One region of the Ignatzschineria sp. RMDPL8A genome, then DNA from elsewhere that is predicted to be linked to it. Evidence: riboswitches for the same ligand, from Rfam matches in the RefSeq annotation. Region 1 holds a riboswitch; the other holds the start of a gene.
What was found. Region 1 has a riboswitch for cobalamin ahead of OXI21_RS03970 (TonB-dependent receptor). Riboswitches for the same ligand answer to the same signal wherever they lie in the genome.
Positions count from the first base shown of each region.

Region 2: another riboswitch for cobalamin. It lies ahead of OXI21_RS08490 (ribonucleoside-diphosphate reductase subunit alpha); the one in region 1 lies ahead of OXI21_RS03970 (TonB-dependent receptor).

Region 1 is NZ_JAPPWA010000002.1:510,534-520,270, forward strand. It holds gene OXI21_RS03935 (KpsF/GutQ family sugar-phosphate isomerase) at 3-974, shown strand; gene OXI21_RS03940 (UvrD-helicase domain-containing protein) at 978-2,957, shown strand; gene OXI21_RS03945 (hypothetical protein) at 3,003-3,785, shown strand; gene OXI21_RS03950 (TonB family protein) at 3,812-4,633, shown strand; gene OXI21_RS03955 (ABC transporter ATP-binding protein) at 4,685-5,458, shown strand; gene OXI21_RS03960 (iron ABC transporter permease) at 5,455-6,438, shown strand; gene OXI21_RS03965 (protoglobin domain-containing protein) at 6,853-7,389, shown strand; cobalamin riboswitch at 7,353-7,506, shown strand; gene OXI21_RS03970 (TonB-dependent receptor) at 7,529-9,457, shown strand; gene OXI21_RS03975 (ABC transporter substrate-binding protein) at 9,645-9,737, shown strand, end outside.
Region 2 is NZ_JAPPWA010000002.1:1,544,137-1,553,873, reverse strand. It holds gene OXI21_RS08520 (NAD(P)-dependent oxidoreductase) at 1-404, shown strand, start outside; gene OXI21_RS08515 (zinc metallopeptidase) at 542-1,408, shown strand; gene OXI21_RS08510 (YfcE family phosphodiesterase) at 1,563-2,090, shown strand; gene OXI21_RS08505 (HNH endonuclease) at 2,174-3,247, opposite strand; gene OXI21_RS08500 (class I SAM-dependent methyltransferase) at 3,216-3,842, opposite strand; gene OXI21_RS08495 (hypothetical protein) at 4,046-4,330, shown strand; cobalamin riboswitch at 4,635-4,813, shown strand; gene OXI21_RS08490 (ribonucleoside-diphosphate reductase subunit alpha) at 5,021-7,261, shown strand; gene OXI21_RS08485 (ribonucleotide-diphosphate reductase subunit beta) at 7,431-8,540, shown strand; gene hrpA (ATP-dependent RNA helicase HrpA) at 8,708-9,737, shown strand, end outside.

The DNA of each region.
Region 1 (9,737 bases):
ACATGAATCAAACTAATTATATTAATCGCGCGAAAAAAGTCCTCGCGATTGAGTCCGAGGCAGTGTTAAATCTTCAATCTCAAATCGATGAGTATTTTATTGAGGTTTGCGAGCGCATTAAGAATATTAAAGGGCGCGTGATTGTGACCGGAATGGGAAAATCGGGCCATGTGGGCAGTAAAATTGCCGCGACCTTAGCAAGTACCGGAACGCCTTCTTTTTTCGTTCATCCAGCGGAAGCGAGCCACGGCGATCTTGGCATGGTAACGAAAGAAGATATCGTCATTGCGCTCTCAAATTCAGGGGAGACCGATGAGATTTTGGCGGTGGTGCCGATCATTGCGCGCCAATCAATTCCGCTTATTTCACTGACCGGAAATGCCGATTCCTCGCTCGCTCGTTTGAGTGATTATCATATTTTAGTGAAGGTGAAAGAGGAGGCCTGTCCTTTAGGGCTCGCGCCAACGGCAAGTACCACAGCGGCTCTTGCGATGGGCGATGCGATCGCGGTGACGCTCCTTGAGATGCGCGGATTTACCGCTGATGATTTTGCCTTTTCTCACCCTGGTGGAAAATTGGGGCGCCGTCTATTACTGCGGGTTTCCGATGTGATGGAACCCTTTGAAGATTGTGCGGTACTGCCAAAAGAGGCAACGCTCTCGGATGTGCTGCTTGAGATGACAAAATTCCCTGTTGGCATTATGGTGTCGATCGATTCTGCGCGCCGTGTGGAAGGGGTTTTCTCCGAAGGGGATCTTCGCCGAGTGCTTGTTAAAGGGGAAAACCCTACAGAATTGACGCTTGAAACTTGTATGACGACCGACCCTTACACCATCGAACACGATGCCTTAGCGGTGGATGCGGTGGCGCTTATGGAGGAAAAACGCATTACCGCACTGCCGGTATTAAGTGATGACAATGAGCTGCTCGGCGTTGTGAATATGCATCATCTTCTGAAAGCGCGAGTGATTTAATCCTTGTTTAATCTAAATCGAGAACAGGCCGAAGCGGTTCGCACCATTGATGCGCCGCTGCTTGTGTTGGCGGGCGCGGGATCGGGGAAGACCCGCGTCATTACGGAGAAGATTAAATTCTTAATCCGTGAGCGTTTCTATGCGCCAAAAACGATCTACGCGGTGACTTTTACCAATAAAGCCGCAAAAGAGATGAGTGAGCGTTTAATAAAAACGCTGGGGCGAGAAGAGGGGCGAGCGGTGCGGGTTTCCACCTTTCATACGCTGGGATTATCGATTTTAAAACGGGAAGGGAAAGCGGTTGGGCTTCGGAAAAACTTCTCTATCTATGACCAAAAAGATGCGCTTGAGCTGATGGAATCCCTTCTGCATGAAGATACCGATGCGGCGAAAATTGCCCTTGAACAGATCTCAACGTGGAAGAACGATAAAATTCTCCCCGATGAAGCGCTCTCTTTTGCCAAAGATGAGCTTGCTCAGCAAAATGCCCTCATTTACAAACAGTATGAAGCGCAGTTACTTGCCTATAATGCGGTGGATTTTGACGATCTAATTTTAAAGCCGCTACTGCTGCTTAAAAATGATCTTGAGGTGCGGAAAACCTGGCAAGAGCGGATTCGATATCTGCTTGTCGATGAGTATCAAGATACCAATCTCTGCCAATATGATCTGGTGCGTTATTTGATTGGTGATGGCGTGCATTTAACCGTGGTCGGCGATGACGATCAGTCGATCTATGCATGGCGTGGGGCGCGTCCTGAAAATTTGCATCAGCTCGAGAAGGATTTTACCGCGTTGAAACTGGTGAAATTGGAGCAAAATTATCGTTCCACCTCCCATATTTTAAATGCGGCCAACCATGTGATTTCCCTCAATCCCCATCTTTATGATAAAAAGCTCTGGTCGAGCCTTGGTGAGGGGGAAAAGATTGAGATTCATGAGTGTAAAAGTGCGGACGATGAAGCGAGTTTTGTTGCGATTACCATTCAACACGAGGTGATGTTTCATCATCGAAAATATCGTGATTATGCGATTTTATACCGAGGTAATCACCAAGCGCGAACTTTTGAGATGGCGCTTCGCATGCGCGGTATTCCCACAAAAGTGGTGGGTGGGGCGAGCTTTTTTGATCAGCCGGAGATTAAAGATCTGCTCTCATATTTAAAATTGATCGCCAATCCTGAAGATAGCGCCTCGCTGTTGCGAATTATCAATATTCCACGGCGGGAAATTGGGGCGGTATCGTTACGCAAGCTCACCGAGTTTGCCGATGCCAATCAATTAACGCTCTTTGAAACGCTCAACCATCCGCAATTGCACAGCTATTTAGGGCGACAAACGGCGCATCAATGTCATGCGTTTTATCAAATTATTAAAAAGTGCCAAGAGAAAGAATTTCAGGTGGCCGAGCTCTTTGAGCGGCTGCTTGCGCATATTGATTATGAGAGTTATCTGCGGGAAACCGCCGGATCGCCAAAAGCCTTTGAGCGAAAACAGCGCAACGTCTTAATGCTGTCTGATTGGTTTAAAGATCAGGGCAAAACGCTCGCAGAAATTCTCTCACATTTGACCTTGGTCTCTATTTTAGAAAATGAAGAGGAAAGTCGTGAGGAAGATGCGGTAACCTTAATGACGTTACACAGCGCAAAAGGGCTTGAATTTCCATCGGTCTTTATGGTGGGGCTTGAAGAAGATATTTTGCCCCATAAAAACAGCATTGATGGGGGCATGGTGGAAGAGGAGCGCCGGCTCTTTTATGTAGGCATTACCCGCGCGCGCGAAGAGCTTAAAATTACTTATTGCCGTCAGCGGAAGCGGTTTGGCGAATGGGAGAGCTGTCAGCCAAGCCGGTTTTTACGGGAATTACCGGATGAACACGCGATTTGGAAAAATAGGGAGACGGTGAGCGATGAGGAGAAGCGGGAAAAGACATCGCAGACCTTAAGTGATCTACGCGCGATGCTGAAAAATATGGATGATTAGAGATCTTTTTTTCATTAAAATAAATTGAATATTGAGGGAGGGAGCATGGGACGAACGACTAGTTGGGTGACGCGCCGCATTACAGCGTTGCAGTTTTTTGCAGGGATGGGTACGCTCGTGATCGTCTCCTGTTTGGCGGCGGTTGCGCTCCATTATTTTTACGATCTCCGCTTTATTATTGGCGTGCTCGGCATCGATGAGGCGAATCTTTACACTCGCGATCTCTATGAAATTAATATGGGCGTGCACCTCAATAATGATCTTAGCTACGCTCAAGCGACGCAGATTAATCAATCGAGTTTACAAAAGCTCTACGACCTTCGTTTTTATCTTGCGGGCTATGGTCTTTTTTACTATGCGGTCTTTGGTTGGCTCTATATTAAACGCCTTCATGACGTTAATCTTTCGGCGTGGTTTTCATCCCTCCCTTTGCTTCTTTTTTATGGAGCGCTTGCCTACTTTTTTGTCGAGGTGCGCGAGGCGTTTTTAAAGCTCGATCTCTCTGCGATTGAACTCTTTGAGGTGGGGACATTTATCTCGCTTCCCACTAAAGAGGGCTTTATGTCGGTGATCTTGCCACGGCTTGAATTTATCTTGATGCAGAGCCGGGATGCGCTCTTGGTCCTTGCGATTATGAGTGGCGTGATTTTCCTCTCGGCACTCTTACTTTTTAGTCGTGAAAGCCCCAATCATTACGGGGTGAAACTCAATTCGGGCAGTTATGAAAAGGTGATGGGACTCATTATGATTGTGGTGAGTGCGCTACTGCTTTACTATCTTTTCCACGGAATTATTATCGAGGAGTTTTTTGTCCCGAAAAAGGCGTGATGCGTGATTGAAGCAGGAGTATCGCTGTGAATGCAAAACCGATGAAAGGCTGGATTTTTAGCATAGCGCTACTCTTATCGCTTGGCCTAAATGGTTGGGCATTTCATCTTTTATCGGCTCAGCATCATCAGCAAACATTAACCCTTGCCGGCGCGCTCGCTGCGCTTCATTCTGCAAACGATCAGCAAGGTTTAGCAGAACCGGGGGCAATCCATTGGGTCGAGCTTGAGCCGGTTGAAACAGGATTAGATCCGACGGATTCAAAAGAGCCTGAACCGACCAATGACCCATTCAATGATCCCATTATTCCCTCAGCAATAGACCAAGTGATGAGTACAAAGGAATCGGAGGTCACCATTGATGCGCCCTCTAAAGCCCCCGAGTCTAATAATACTGATCCTAAAACTCCCGAATCTAAAAAAACTGAATTGAAACCTCACACGAAATCTCATACAAAACCGCCAGCGGAGAAAAAGCCCGTTACGCGTCCTCAAACGACCAAGATAAAGGCCAATCAACAAAAAAAAGGGGCGAAGCATGCCGGCGCGGTACAGATTGGCTTTCAAACACCGGCGCAACGCCATGGCATTGAAGGGCGAATTTTACGCGGCATCGAAAGTTGTTATCCTGAGATTTCACGGCGTCGAGGTGAAGAGGGAATTGTGCGGATCAATCTCTATATTAATCATCAAGGGCAAATGGAGCGGACGGAAATCACGCAAAGTAGTGGCTATGCACGGCTTGATCGTTGTGCAGAACAGGCGGTTAATAAGGCACTTCGCGGAGAGAAACTGAATCGGGCGGCAGGTGTTTTAGCATTACCTCCGATCCATTTTCGTTTACGGTAGAGGTGGGGATGAAAAGAGGGGAGACTGTGGAGATAGAGGAGGAGGGGCGTTATGGGTATTGAGATTGATGGACTAACGGTAATTAAAGGCGGGAAAACCCTGCTTGCGATCGATCATTGCCACATTCCTAAAGGGAAAAATATCGCCATTATTGGCCCAAATGGCACCGGAAAGAGTACGTTTTTGCATGCGCTATTACGGTTGATTGAGCGCCACTCTCTCTCGTATCGCTCGATTACTATTGATGGCCGGTCGCTCGATCGTTATTCCACGCAAACGCTTGCCCAAACGCTCGCCTTTTTGCCGCAAACACAAACGATCGATCCTTATATGACGGTGGAGATGTTGGTGGAGATGGGGCGGTTTCCGTATCGGGGGCGCGATGCCCAAGAAAATGAATCGATCATCCAGCGCGCGCTTCAATTAACAGAGATGACCAGTTTTAAAACCCGTAGGCTCGGGGAGCTAAGTGGTGGTGAGCGGCAGCGAGCATTTTTCGCCTCAATCCTTGCGCAAAATACCCCTTATCTTTGCTTGGATGAACCGGCAAGTTTTCTCGATCCCAAATATCGCCATACCCAAAATGAGTTGATCTGCGCCATTCATCAAGATCCGAACATGCCACAATCGACTATTTTACGCGTGACCCACGATATTAATGATGCGCTCGATTATGCCGATTATCTGATTGCGCTTAAGGGTGGAAAGATTTTAGCAATGGGGAGCATAGAGGTGATCTTAACGGGCGAGCTCCTCGAGACGCTCTTTGAGATTCCGTTTCGATTTGTGCAGGATACCTCTGGGCGAGGAGCATTCTTATCATGAAACAGCGAATGTATCTGATCGGATTGACGCTCTGCGTGCTGATTTTATTGGGGTGCGTGCCGTGGTTTTTTCCCAGCAATTTGACCGGTTTGTGGGATGATCAAACACGTCACTTTGCAGACGGATTTGAGCTCATTAAGACCTTTCGCCTTCCGCGATTGATGGCGGCGGGAATGATTGGCGCAGTGTTAGCACTATCGGGGATGATCTATCAAGCGATGCTGCAAAATCCTCTTGCCGAGCCCTTTATTTTAGGTGTTGCCAGTGGGGCGGCGCTCGGGGTGGCGCTCGTGATCCATTTTGGGATTTCAGTGGGAGCCTTGTCTATTTTTGGGCTATCAAGTACGGCAATTGGCGCGTTTTTGGGGGCGCTCGCGGTAAGTGGGCTAATCTATCTATTGAGCTTTCGTCATCTTGAAAAGACGCTGACGCTGCTGCTTGTGGGGGTGATTTTAAACTTCTTTATTTCGAGCCTGATTATGTTATTGCAAGCGATCGGTGAGCCCCATAAAGTGCTCGCGATGATCGATTGGATGATGGGCCGGCTGACACTCGTGGAGTCCCATGAACTTTGGCAATTAGCGGTGATAAGTGGGCTCTTTTTATTGGCGATCTACCGATTATCCCCGCATCTTAATCTCCTCTCTTTAGGGCGCGTTGCAGCGCAAACTCGCGGGCTTTCGCTAAAACCAGTGATCTCCCTTCTATTTATTATGGTGAGCGTGGTGGTGGGGTATGCCGTCTCGCTCGCAGGACCAATTGGGTTTGTGGGGCTCATTGTGCCGCATATTGTGCGAATTACCTTAGGCAATGATCATCGCCAAAATTGGCCGGTGGTGGCGTTACTTGGTGCTGTTTTATTGATGAGTGCCGATCTTGTGGCGCAAACGATGCTCTATCCCGCCGATCTTCCTGTGGGCGTAATCACCTCGATCTTGGGCGCACCACTCTTTTTATACCTTCTATTGTCGAATAAATAATTGCTTCTCTTTGCAATTGATTATCAGAATCTGGTGGAGAGGATTTCCAAATGAGAGCGATTAAAAAAATTAATATTGTCGCCATCTTCGATTGGTATGAATTGTAATAATCGACTACAGATAATCGATAGGGGGCTGTTTATGCCGATTATTGTTAGCTTTGTAGCAACTCTACGGTTTTTAGTGACAATATTTTTCCGTTTTAAATTATAATCTTAATATGCGTTAAAAAGACTTAACATTTCTTAATTAATAGGCTATGATTCTGTCGTCAATTGGGAGTCATACGCTCGTCATAGTGTGCTGACATAATGGTACGGTTAATAAACGAACTGATGATGCGCGTGGTCTTCAAATTAAAAAGATAAAGGCAAGACACGCTTTAATTAATTAGCTTAATTATAGGAAGGAAATATGTTACAGGACGTTCGTGCGAATGATACAGATTTAGATGCGTTACTCGATATCAACCAATTTACAGACGAAGATTTAGCGCGTCTTAAAAAAGTCGGTGAGATTATCGTTCCTCAGTTACCTCAGTTAACCGATCGTTTTTATGATCAATTAACCAACAACTCAGCAACCGCGCCATTTTTAGAAGGCCGTTTAGAGGCGTTAAAACAGACGCACTTTAACTGGTTAAAAGGGTTATTTACCGGGGTGATGGATGCGGCATACGTTAAAACTCAATGGGAGATTGGCCGCGTTCACGCAAAAATGCACATTGCGCCACTCTTTGTTGCGTCAAGCATGAGCTATTTGCGTTCAGAAATGCCAAAATTAGTAACGGATGATCAAGCGCAGCAAATCAATGAAAATAGGGATGATATTGTTGCATCTATTCTCAAATTATTAGATATTAGTCAGTTCGTAATCGACCGTAGTTATTACGATCGACTGATGGAAGTAACGGGAATTTCAAAAGCATTATTACATCGCTTAATGAGCTAATTCATTGCGATCATAGGGAAGTAGGTGAGAATCCTACGCGGGCCCGCCACTGTAATAAGAGCGTCTTCCACTTGGAAGGCGCTTTTTTAGTCAGACCCCTATATTTATTCATTCATCGACTCTCGAGGTTTTAGAGCTCATGACCAATCAATTTAAGCCCAAAGCGCTGATCGTGGCGCTTGCCACTCTCTTTTCTCTCTCTGCACACGCAGATGAATCATCGCAAAATATCCCTCAAACGGATGAAGAAGCGATCGTTTTTACTGCAAACCGGATCGCAACGGACAAAGATAAAACCGGAACGCGTACCGAAGTTGTCTCTAGCAGTGAAATCCATCAACGCCAATATCGCACCGTTGAAGAAGCGCTCTACAGTAAGCCTGGAATCACGTTAAGCCGTACCAGTATTAATGGCCCGAGTAATCTCTTTATTCGCGGAGCTGGTAGTCAACATTCGCTGGTATTAGTGGATGGTGTGCCGATGGGCGATGCGATGGGAACAGGGCGAATGGTTGATTTCACTCTGCTTGGCCGCTTAAATAACATTGATCGCATCGAAGTGTTAAAAGGCCCGCAAAGTACGCTCTATGGTTCCAGTGCGATGGGCGGTGTGGTGCAAATCTTTACGAAAAAAGGCCAAAAAGAGCCAGAAACTGTTTTAAGTTTAGAGGCAGGTTCTCGTGAGACCATTCGTACGACGCTTTCAACGTCAGGTGGATTTGAGCGTTTTTCGTATGCGATTGCAGGGTCTGTTGAAAATCAACGGGGGATTGATGTTACATCAAATGATGATCCACTAAAACCTGAAAAAGATTTTGATAAAGATCGTCAAAAAAACCGTGTATTATCGGGCAATATGAACTTTATCGTTAGTGAAAACTTCGATATTGATCTGATGGCGCATTATAATCGTCAATATCTTGAATATGACGCGCCTGGTAACCGAGTATATCCTGACTATATGCGTAACAAACAGTTTTTAGGGCGCATTGCAGGAAACTTATCGTTATTTGATGATCGCTTAGCAACAACGGTTGCTTATAGTATTAATGATATTAAGCGAGATAATTATTCAGGGTATGATCAGAAAGATCATATAACAGGAGAGTATCTAGGTACTGAAAAGTCAGAATATGGTTTTAAAGGAAAGATACAGTCATTTGATTTAAATAATGTATTAACGCTGAATCCAAATTTTAAAACGGCGTTTGGTGCAACTTATACGCATGAAAAAGGATCTCAAGACGATTGGGATCAATCTAAAACCACTAACATGAAGAGTCTTTATCTAGATCAGCATTTTGATTATAACGATCGCCTCTTTAATACGATCGGTGTGCGTTATGACGATCATTCTGAATTTGGCAGCAAAACCACATTCCGTGCTACCACACGCTTTAATGTGAATGATCAAGTCGCGCTAAAAGCCTCCTACGGAACAGGGTTTAATGCGCCGAATGTTTATCAAATGTACGGTGATTGGGTTGGCAATAAAGAACTTAAAGCGGAAACGAGCCGCGGTTTTGATTTAGGAATTGTCTTTAATCCAACAACAGCGAGTGAAATTGAAGTGACTTACTTTAATACGCGCTATAAAAACATGATCGATTATGTCGCGGATTATCCTGGTGCGTGGACAGGGAAATATGAAAACGTGGATCGTGCAAAAATGAAGGGGCTTGAAGTTGCGGGTGTATGGCAGCTCAATGAGATGCTTGGAGCGACCTTTGCGTATACCTATCTCGATGCAAAATCGAAAGCGCCTGAAAAAGAGTATGAGCGCATGCTGCGTCGCCCACGCCATCAAGTAAGTGCAGGACTTAATTATGCACCGACTGAGCGTTTTAATTTAAATGCGGGTGCAACGTATTACAGTAGCCGATTAGATAAAGATGAGGTAACTCTCGGCGGATTCACAACGCTTGATGTAGCGGCCACGTATCAAATCAATGAGAGTGTGGAAATTACCGCGAAGATCAATAATCTATTTGATAAAAAACATGAGTATGCAAAAGGCTATCGCGAGCCCGGGATTGAAGGGTTTGTTGGCGTCAATATTAAATTCTAAGCGGGTATAAATTCCTCTTTAAAATCAGAAAGCGAGTGAATTGGAAATGATTCATTCGCTTTTTTTATGCCGTGCAATTGAATACTTGAATAGTTACAAAAAGCTGTAATTAACAGGACTTTAAAAGGGTGGTATGATAATTCAATACTAAAAAGAGATCTAAATAGACCGTGAGGAGGGGCGCGTGATGCGAATCAGGCAGAGTCTTGTTGTGCTGTTGCTGACGTTCATTATGCAGATCAGTTTTGCGCATCGCTGTGAACGGATTGTGACGCTTTCT
Region 2 (9,737 bases), 1.0 Mb from region 1:
ACCGATCCTCGTTAACCTATCTTGCCGATCTTTTGAGCCGTAAGCCACAGCGCCTCTTTGTAGTTGGTGGGGCAGGAAGCCTCTATGTCGATGAGGCGAAACAGACGCGATTGATGGATACACCCGATTTCCCGGAAGCGTTTAAACCCCTTGCGAGCCATATGGCGATGGCACTTGATGAGCTTAAAAAGCGCCGAGATGTCAATTGGACCTACCTAAGCCCGGCTACTGAGTTTAATGCCGATGGCGCGCGAACTGGCGATTATGAGATTGGGGGTGAAACTTTGATGATCAATCGAGCTGGCAAGAGCGAGATTAGCTACGCCGACTATGCCATTGCGATGATCGATGAGGTAGAAAATGGGCGACATCGGAATCAGCATTTTAGCGTTTACTCAAAATAATGTCTGTATATGAGCCTAATAATAAACCGGTAATAACGACCCTACTATTAGCGATTTGATAAATTATTAAGATTCGTTAATTATTCCCGATAAATTGCCTATAATAGAGCTTTTAGAATCAATGAGCAGGATAGAGTATGCGTTGGGAAAAAGAGAGACGAAGCGATAATATTGAAGATCGACGTCGTTCAGGCGGTGGGCGCGGAGCAAACTTAGGCGGGCTCCCGATTCCATTAAATGGGAAGGCCGGGATTGCGGTCTTTTTAGTGGTGATGATCGCGGGCTATTATGGCATCGATCTATCGCCGCTTTTAGGCGGCGAAGGCACCACCTATCAGACGGAAACCAATGTTCGCATCTCCCCAGAAGAGGAGAAGATGGCGGAATTTACCGGTGCGGCCCTTGGGATGACCGAGGATTTATGGACGCGAGAATTTAAAAAACTGGGCACCCCCTATCAAGAGCCTAAACTTGTGCTCTATAAAGGGCAAACCTCCACGGCGTGCGGATTTGGGCAAGCAGCGATGGGCCCCTTTTATTGTCCGGCTGATTATAAAGTCTATATCGATCTCTCATTTTATGACGATATGCGCCGAAACTTAGGCGGTGGCGGTGATTTTGCGCAAGGCTATGTGATCGCTCATGAGGTTGGGCACCATGTCCAAAATCTGCTTGGCACGAATCAAAAAGTGCGTAGAGCACAAGCGGGTGCGAGCAAAAAAGAGGCCAATCAGCTCTCGGTTAAAATGGAGCTTCAAGCCGATTGTTATGCCGGCATTTGGGGTAAATATGTGAGCGAGCGTGGTTTATTAGAGATCGGTGATCTTGAAAAAGCGATGAAAACCGCGGCCGCAATTGGTGATGACCGTCTGCAAAAACAATCTCGCGGAGTCGTTGTGCCCGATAGTTTTACGCACGGCACATCCAAACAGCGTCAAGAGTGGTTCCAACGCGGATTTGATCAGGGCGATATTAGAGCCTGTAATACCTTTGAAGCACTCTAACCCGCGATCAATTTTGTAAAACCATCAATCAAAAAGCGTAAAATTTCACAGGGTTTTACGCTTTTTTGTGCTCATTTAGAGTCTATTTGGTACGATACCTTTTCAAAATAACTGTTTTCAAGAACCATAAAAGCCAAATTATTTCGGGGGATATATGCTAAACGCACTGATTGTATCGGATTCTCATGGCAGTGCCGATCATTTAATTGAGATCATTGCCCATCACGAGCGCGAGATTGCTTACGTGCTCTTTTTAGGCGATGGTGCAAAAGAGGCGGTGGAAGCGGCCTATCTTTTCCCTGATATTCAGTTTTTCGGCGTGATTGGCAATAATGATTTTGGCATTCAAGATTCACGCGCTTTAACGCTTCCCCTTGAACGCTCCGAAACCATCGGGAAACACCGCATCTACATGACGCATGGCCACATTGCCCACTATCAACATGTGGAAAAAGAGGTACGAAATCGCGCGCTAATTCATAAAGCAAGCATCGCCTTTCACGGGCATACCCACCGGACAGCTGTAAGCCATAAGAACGAGGTCACTGTGATTAATCCCGGTAGCATTACCTATCCCCGAGGCGGATCGATCGCTTCCTATGGTATGATCAATTTCGCTGAAGAGACGCCAACGCCAATCTTTTTTGATGCGACTACCCATGAAACAATTACGCTTATTTAGCTTGTTTAATCTATTTAACCGTGCGTAGATAGATACGCTGGCTGTAATTGGGGCGGTGGATGAAGCTGATGATGTTAATAATCTTACGGAGCAGGATATTTTGCGTTATGAGCGTCAAAAGTGAGATCGGGATTTTCTACAATGCGCGTTAATGTTTTTGGAGGCACCCAGAAAAAGGAATCGGCTTTAAAGAGTTTCGAATATGCCCATTTGGCAACATTATGGCTACGCTCTTTATCGCAAATAAATCCAATCGGAGTAATCGCTTCAATAATCTCATGATTGCGCAGTTCGTTGCGTTCAAGCCAGCGTGCTAATACAGGAAGCGACGCAAGAGCATCACTTTTTTGTAAATTACAACGGCTATCAGAGAGCACAAAATTATGCCCTGTATCGCTACTGTAGAGCGACCACGGGATAAAGTGATCGACGTGATGATCGTTCTCTTTAATCGGCTTGCCACAATAAAAACAGCAATTATTTTGGAGGGGAATTAATTGATCTTTGACTTTACCAAGTGCTTGGCGCGAGGGTTCAAACAGGAAGGTATAGAGATCGTGATCGTCTTGGAAAAGCTCCGCGTTTTGGCTATTTTGACGAATCAATTGTAGCCATTTATGCTCCGCGAGCTGTGTAATAATGCCGTTAAATTGTCTAAAACCGTACATCACCCCGCGTTTAAGGGTAATCTCCATACCTTTTGATGACCATTCATATAAAAAAGGATACGTTTGACCGCCGATATTTTGGAGATATTGCGCCGGCATTTTTTTAACGGTTTGGGCAACACTTGTAATCGTGCTATTCCAATCGGATTGACGGCGTGCATTGGCGAGCGTTGTATAACGAGCTTGCAGTTCATCGATTCGTTGCATGATGGCGATCGTATTACCTGTATTTTGCGCAAGGATAATTTCTGTTTGATTAACAATTTTATAGGGGCGCGCTTGGTGCCAGTAAAGCTGAATAAATTGCTCAGCTAAATCTCGATAATGAATTGTTAACGGCGCGTCAGTATCGCTCCCTTTTTCGATCGCGACATTACTAAGCGCGATTAATAGGGCGCATTTATAGGTTGAGGTGAATGAGCCTGCCTGTAGAATGTTTTGAATATATTTTAAAAACTCAATCTGCCATTCGGCACTGGGAAGCGTCATCTAAAAAATCCTTTTTCTGAATAATGACATTAAGCCAACGTTCTACTCGATCGGGGCGCTGATCTTCGGTAATCCATTCCTTTTGGATTGAAACGGGAAGCGGGGTTAAATAGGCGCGAATTGATTGCTCGTTAAGATCGGTAAAGATTCGTCCATTATGTTCGCGCATTGAATCGCCATATTTAAAGGAGAGATAAGCAACGCCCTCTATTTTTAAAGCTCTCACTAAGCGCATTAAAACATCGGAGAGTTGATCGAAAGGCACGTGCAAAAGCGATGCGCAACACCAAATTCCATCATATTGATAGCGTTCATCAATCTCGTAAAAAGAGCGGTGCAAAATGGGAAGTCCGGTTAAGGCTTGTGCATTTTTAACCAGTTCTAATGAATAATCAAAGGCGGTAACGTCGTAGCCTTTTTCGTAGAAATAGAGTGCGTCCCGTCCTGCGCCACAGCCAACATCTAAAATCGACGCTTTTGGCGGTACATAGGCTTCAAAGGGGCGATATAACTCAGACATATCGACTGCCCAAGTCTGCTCGCAAAACGCATCGGCATTTTGGTTGTAATACTCTATATTTGTTTCGTCACTCATCGTAAAATTATATTTATTGATCGAACCATTTGATCATATTTTATTTAACTTGATTCATCAATAGCATGGGCTTAAATAAGGCAAATGATCCGCTCTCAATTTATCCAATTATGAAGGCGACTTTTCAAATTCGTTTTCCCCTTCCATTTAGACATTTTATTAAGTAGGATTGAGCTGTTTAAATTGTTAATGAGTGTTGGGGAATGTTAAAAAAAATCGTCAAAAAAGTGGCGGGGTGTCTGCTGATAGGCATGCTCTATCTGCCGATCGCGATGGCACAGAGTGATGCGGTGATTATCGAGAAGATGATTCGCGAATCGAAAGCGCGCTATGCGGGGCGGTGTGCTTGCCCGGATGATCTTGCGAAAAATGGGGCCCGTTGCGGGAAGCGAAGTGCCTACTCAAAACCTGGTGGGGCGCGTCCACTTTGCTACGCAAAGGATGTGAGCCAAGAGATGATCACCGCTTATCGAAAGGCACGGCGCTAACGGTTTTAAGCGCTGTTTTGCGCCTGAAATCGGCCTCAATTAAGTCAATTATATTTTCATTTAGAGTTTTGATCTACAAATGCTTTTTTGACTGATATTTATCATAAAAATTCATGAAAATTGAATATTCTTTCACCAATGAATTGGGGCGAATCGAACGTTTCTATTGAGAACTATTATCATTTATCACCGCGATAAGAATCGCTCTTTTGATGCAATATTCCCGTTAAATGAAATCAGACAGATAACAAAAATGGGCGAATGTCCATTCAATTATTTGGTCAAACTTTTTTTGCTAAGTTTGCTATAGTAACGACAAGTTGATTCAAGGGAAGTTTGTGGAAAGCAAACACTGCCCCCGCAACTGTAATTAGCTAGAAGTTTCTCGGGAGAAGCCACTGGGTAAAAGGTTAGATCTGGGAAGGCTTGAGGAATTTTTAAGACCTATAAGTCAGGAGACCTATCAACTAATTAACACAACTTAACAAATGCTTGAGAGCGGGGAAGCCTCTTGTATTAGAATTTTTCTATACAGCCTACTTCTTCGTTTTTATGCGCCTTAGGTTAAAAAAAGGGGTATAAAGACGCGCCTCCATGGAAATCCGTGGACGCTTCGGTTTTGCCTCTTTTTTTAGACTAATGAATATTCTTTTTTTTGTATTCTTTTAAATGTATAAATAGGGCTAAATCATGATCAATTACGTCGTAAAAAGTAGCGGAGAACGCGAAGAATTTATTCCCGAGAAACTCAATAAATGGGCGGAGTTTGCCTCTCATTATGAAGTCGATTGGAGTGCGATTGCGCTAGAAGCGTACCGTAAATGTTACGACGGGTGCACGACGTTAGAACTGCACAAAGCGATGATTGATGCCTGTGTTGAACGTGAAGATCATCGTCATCTTAAGATGGCGGGCCGTCTTTTAATCGGGACGATCTATAAAGAAGCGTTTGGCGGATTTCGTCAAATTCCATCGCTTCCTGAATTTTATGCGCACATGATTTCGCTCAAACATTGGGAAAATATGGATTATAACGCCGAAGAGCTCAACGAGCTTGATGCGGTGATCGATCACAATATCGATATTAATTACAACTACACCACGCTTCACCAGATGAAAGATCGCTATCTCATTAGCAATCGTGTGACGGGACGTTGTTTAGAATCGCCTCAATTTATGTTTATGGGGATGGCGATGCAAAACATGCAGAACCAGCCGCGTGAGCGCCGTTTAGAAGACGTTAAAAAACTTTATCGTTATTTAAATGAGCTTAAAATTAATACCCCAACGCCGATGTTAATCAACATGCGTACGCCTCATAAAGGCTATGCGTCGTGCTGTGTATATACCACCGATGATAATGTTGAATCGCTCTCGGTTGGGGATCATATCTCGTATATGATGACCTGTGCGAGTGCAGGGATTGGGGCGCATCTGTTAACGCGCTCAAAAGGGGATCCGGTGAAAGAGGGGCGCGTTGTCCATCAAGGAAAACTCCCTTATTACCGTATGATTCAATCGGCGGTACATGCCAATATGCAAGCAAGCCGTGGCGGAAGTGCGACGGTCTATTTCAATACGCTCGATCCTGAAATTTTCGATCTATTAGTGCTTAAAAACCCCACAACGGTAACGCAAAAACGAATTCGTGATATCGACTATGCGATGCTCGTTAATCGTTACTTTGTTGAAAAAGTGGCAAAAAATGAAGATTGGATGCTGATCAGTCTGCTTGAAGCGCCGGATCTTTACGAGGCGTTCTACTCAAGCGATTATGAACACTTTAAAGCGGTCTATGACAAATACGAGAAATCGGACTGTAAAAAACAATTTGTAAAAGCCCGTGAAATTGCGATCAAAGCGCTCACCGAATCGGCAGAAACGGGGCGTATCTACCTCACCTATATCGATGAGATGAACCGCCACACGCCGTTTAAAGATACGATCTATTCAAGTAACCTCTGTTTAGAGATTGCGCTTCCGACAAAACCGTATACCGGCATGATGGATCTTTATAGCGACAATCCGGAAGGGGAAATTGGGCTCTGTAGCTTGGCATCACTTGTGGTGGGCCGTATTGCGGAAGAGGAGTATGAAGAGATTGCGTACTACACCGCGCTGATGATCGATAACGTCATGGAGATTATGGAGTATCCATTTAAATCCCTTGAAGTGACCGCAAAAGCGCGCCGTTCGATCGGGGTGGGAATTACTAACCTTGCCCACGATATGGCGATGCATAAATTGAGCTACGCTTCACGTGAAGGAAAAAACTATATCCATTTTATCGCCGAGCGCCACAGTTACTATCTCCATAAAGCGAGTCTTCGTCTTGCCAAAGAGAAAGGCAATGCGCCGTGGATCGATAAAACCAAATACCCAGAGGGTTGGTTACCGATCGATACCTACAATAAAAATGTGGATTCGGTGCATGATGCGGAGCTTCGCTACGATTGGGAAGCGTTACGTCAAGCAATTATTGAGCAGGGCGGGATTCGTCACAGTGTGCTAGAAGCGATGATGCCGGTTGAATCGTCAAGCCAGCTCACCAATACCACGAACGGTCTCTATCCAATTCGTAATCTTAAAGTGATGAAAACCTCAGGCACGGGCAAAAACTTACTGCTTGCGCCCGATATGGATGAGCTCGGCCAATATTATGATATTGCGTGGAACTTAGATTCAAAAGACTTAATTGAGATGTATGCGATTATTCAGAAATTTACAGGGCAAGCGATCTCCGCGGACCTCTATCTCAATCTGCAAGAAGAGCAAACCATCTCAACCCGTCAGCTTTTAACGGATTTCATCTACATGATGCGCCTCGGTTGTAAAACACGTTACTACTTAAATAGTGCGTCGGGCATTGTGCATGAAGGGTATGAAACCGTTGCCGATGCAAGTTGTGCGGGCGGTGCGTGTACGCTGTAAGGTACACAAGGCCTTGAGCTATGGCTCGGGTAAAATGGTGGGGCTAGGGTGCGTCGTAACAGCCCCATTTTTATAAGGTACGACGATCGTAATTGCCAAGATGTTTGATTGTTGGAAATGGCAATTATATCAACTGTAACCAACAGCTTTAATATAAAGGATTGGTAAAATGAAGGACGCTGTTCTCGAAACGTCAATTTTTAATCAGGATAATGATGCGTGGCAAACAGGGCGTTATCCGCTCTTTTTGGGCGAACCACTTGCGTTATACGATTCAATCAACACGCCATATCCTCGTCTATTTGATCTGTATAAGCTTCAAAAATCCATGGACTGGACGGAAGATGAGGTGAATCTTGAGCAATCACGTATGGACCTACTCAACTGCTCGAAAAATAACTATGACATTATGGTGAAAACCCTCGCGTTCCAATGGGAGCTCGACTCGGTGGCATCGCGTACCATCGCGCCATTATTTGCGCCATTTGTCACCAATAGTGAGCTGTGGGTGATGCTTTCGAAGCAATCGGAAGTGGAAAACCTGCACGCGCTCACCTATTCAGAGATCATTCGCCAATGTATCTCCGATCCGCAAGAAGTCTTTAAAGAGGTGATGCGTAACGATGAAGTCTTAAATCGTTCTACCACCATTATCGACTGCTTCAATGAGCTTGACCGTTACGGCGCGCTCTATAAATTAGGGCAAGTTGAGCGGGATTCAAAAGAGCTTAAAGCGGTGGTTTTAAAAGGCTTTGTTGCGCTTTATTGCTTAGAAAAAATCGAATTTATGAGCTCATTTGCGTGTACATTCGCGCTCGCTGAGCAAAATATCTTCCAAGGCATTGCCAAACTCGTGCAAAAAATCGCACAAGATGAGCAAGTGCACGTGATGATGGACGAAGCGGTGCTTGAGATTCTCTTTAGAGAAGAAGAGTGGCGCAATCTCTTTGAAGAAAACAAAGAGTACGTTCACGAAATTATCCGCTCGGTGATCTCGCAAGAGCTCGATTGGAATGAGTATCTCTTTAGTGAAAATCGTTCAATCGTTGGGCTCAACAAAACGCTCCTCGATGAGTGGGTACTTTGGAACGCGCAAGAACTCTACGGTTTCTTAGGCTTAGAAAACCCCTACAAACCGATCGCGAAAAAACCGCTCATGTGGATGGATAACTGGTTAGACCTCAACAAAACGCAAAACGCGAACCAAGAGATGGACAACACCAACTACCGCCTCAACAGCGTCACCGACGATGCGGAAGATGAGATTTTTGAGATTTAACGATCTCTAAAATTGATTAAAACGAAGTAAAAATATTGGAAGCCCTCGATTGAGGGCTTTTTTATGGGCGGAATTAATTAAAGCGCGGTTTGAGAATCTAAAAATAATTGAGAGCTATGGTAAAATAGCTCTTTTTGATTTGTTTACGATAATAACTAAGACATTTTATGGATATTGCCACCGAGCTTAAAAAATTAGAGCAACTGCTTCCTCACACTGAAACGAAAGATCGTTACTTTTTAGAACGCGATCTTAAGCGGGCGATGCGTGATAATCATCGGGAGATGGATGAGGCGCTGATCTCGCTGAAAGAGCGAATTGTTAGCTCGGCGGAGCGGGTGTTATTGCGCCAGAAAAATGTGCCGAAGATCACTTATGATGATGCGCTTCCCATTGCGGAAAAGCGTGAGATTATCAAAGAGGCATTAAACGAGTATCAGGTGGTGATTGTCTGCGGGGAGACGGGCTCGGGGAAAACCACTCAGCTTGCGAAGATGTGCCTTGAGCTTGGGTTTGGCTCGCGCGGATTAATTGGGCATACTCAGCCTCGGCGAATTGCTGCGCACTCGGTGGCCTCGCGCATAGCAGAAGAGCTTGATCGTCCCCTTGGGGAATTTGTCGGCTATAAGATGCGCTTTAATGATAAAACCGCGGACGATACCGTCATTAAACTGATGACTGACGGGATTTTACTCACGGAGCTTTCCCGCGATCGCTATCTCAATCAATATGAAGTCTTAATTATCGACGAGGCGCACGAACGTAGCCTCAATATCGACTTTCTGCTCGGTATTTTAAAGAATATTTTGCCACGCCGCCCCGATCTTAAATTGATCATTACCTCGGCAACCATCGACCCTGAGAAGTTTTCTAACTATTTTGGCGGTGCGAAAAAAGCGCCGATTATTGAAGTTTCAGGCCGAACTTATCCCGTTGAGATGCGCTATCGTCCTCTTTTGGAGATGGATGGTGGGAAAGATTCTGATGAAAAAGATCTCAATGAGGGGATCATTGATGCGGTGCGCGAGCTTTCGCAAGAAGGGCGCGGGGATATTCTCGTCTTTTTATCCGGTGAGCGGGAGATTCGGGAGGCGGCTGATGAGCTTCGCCGAGAATTTGCGAGTTATTATGAGATTTTGCCGCTCTTTTCACGCTTAAGCCAAGCAGAGCAATCGCGGATTTTCCGCCCGGGCAATC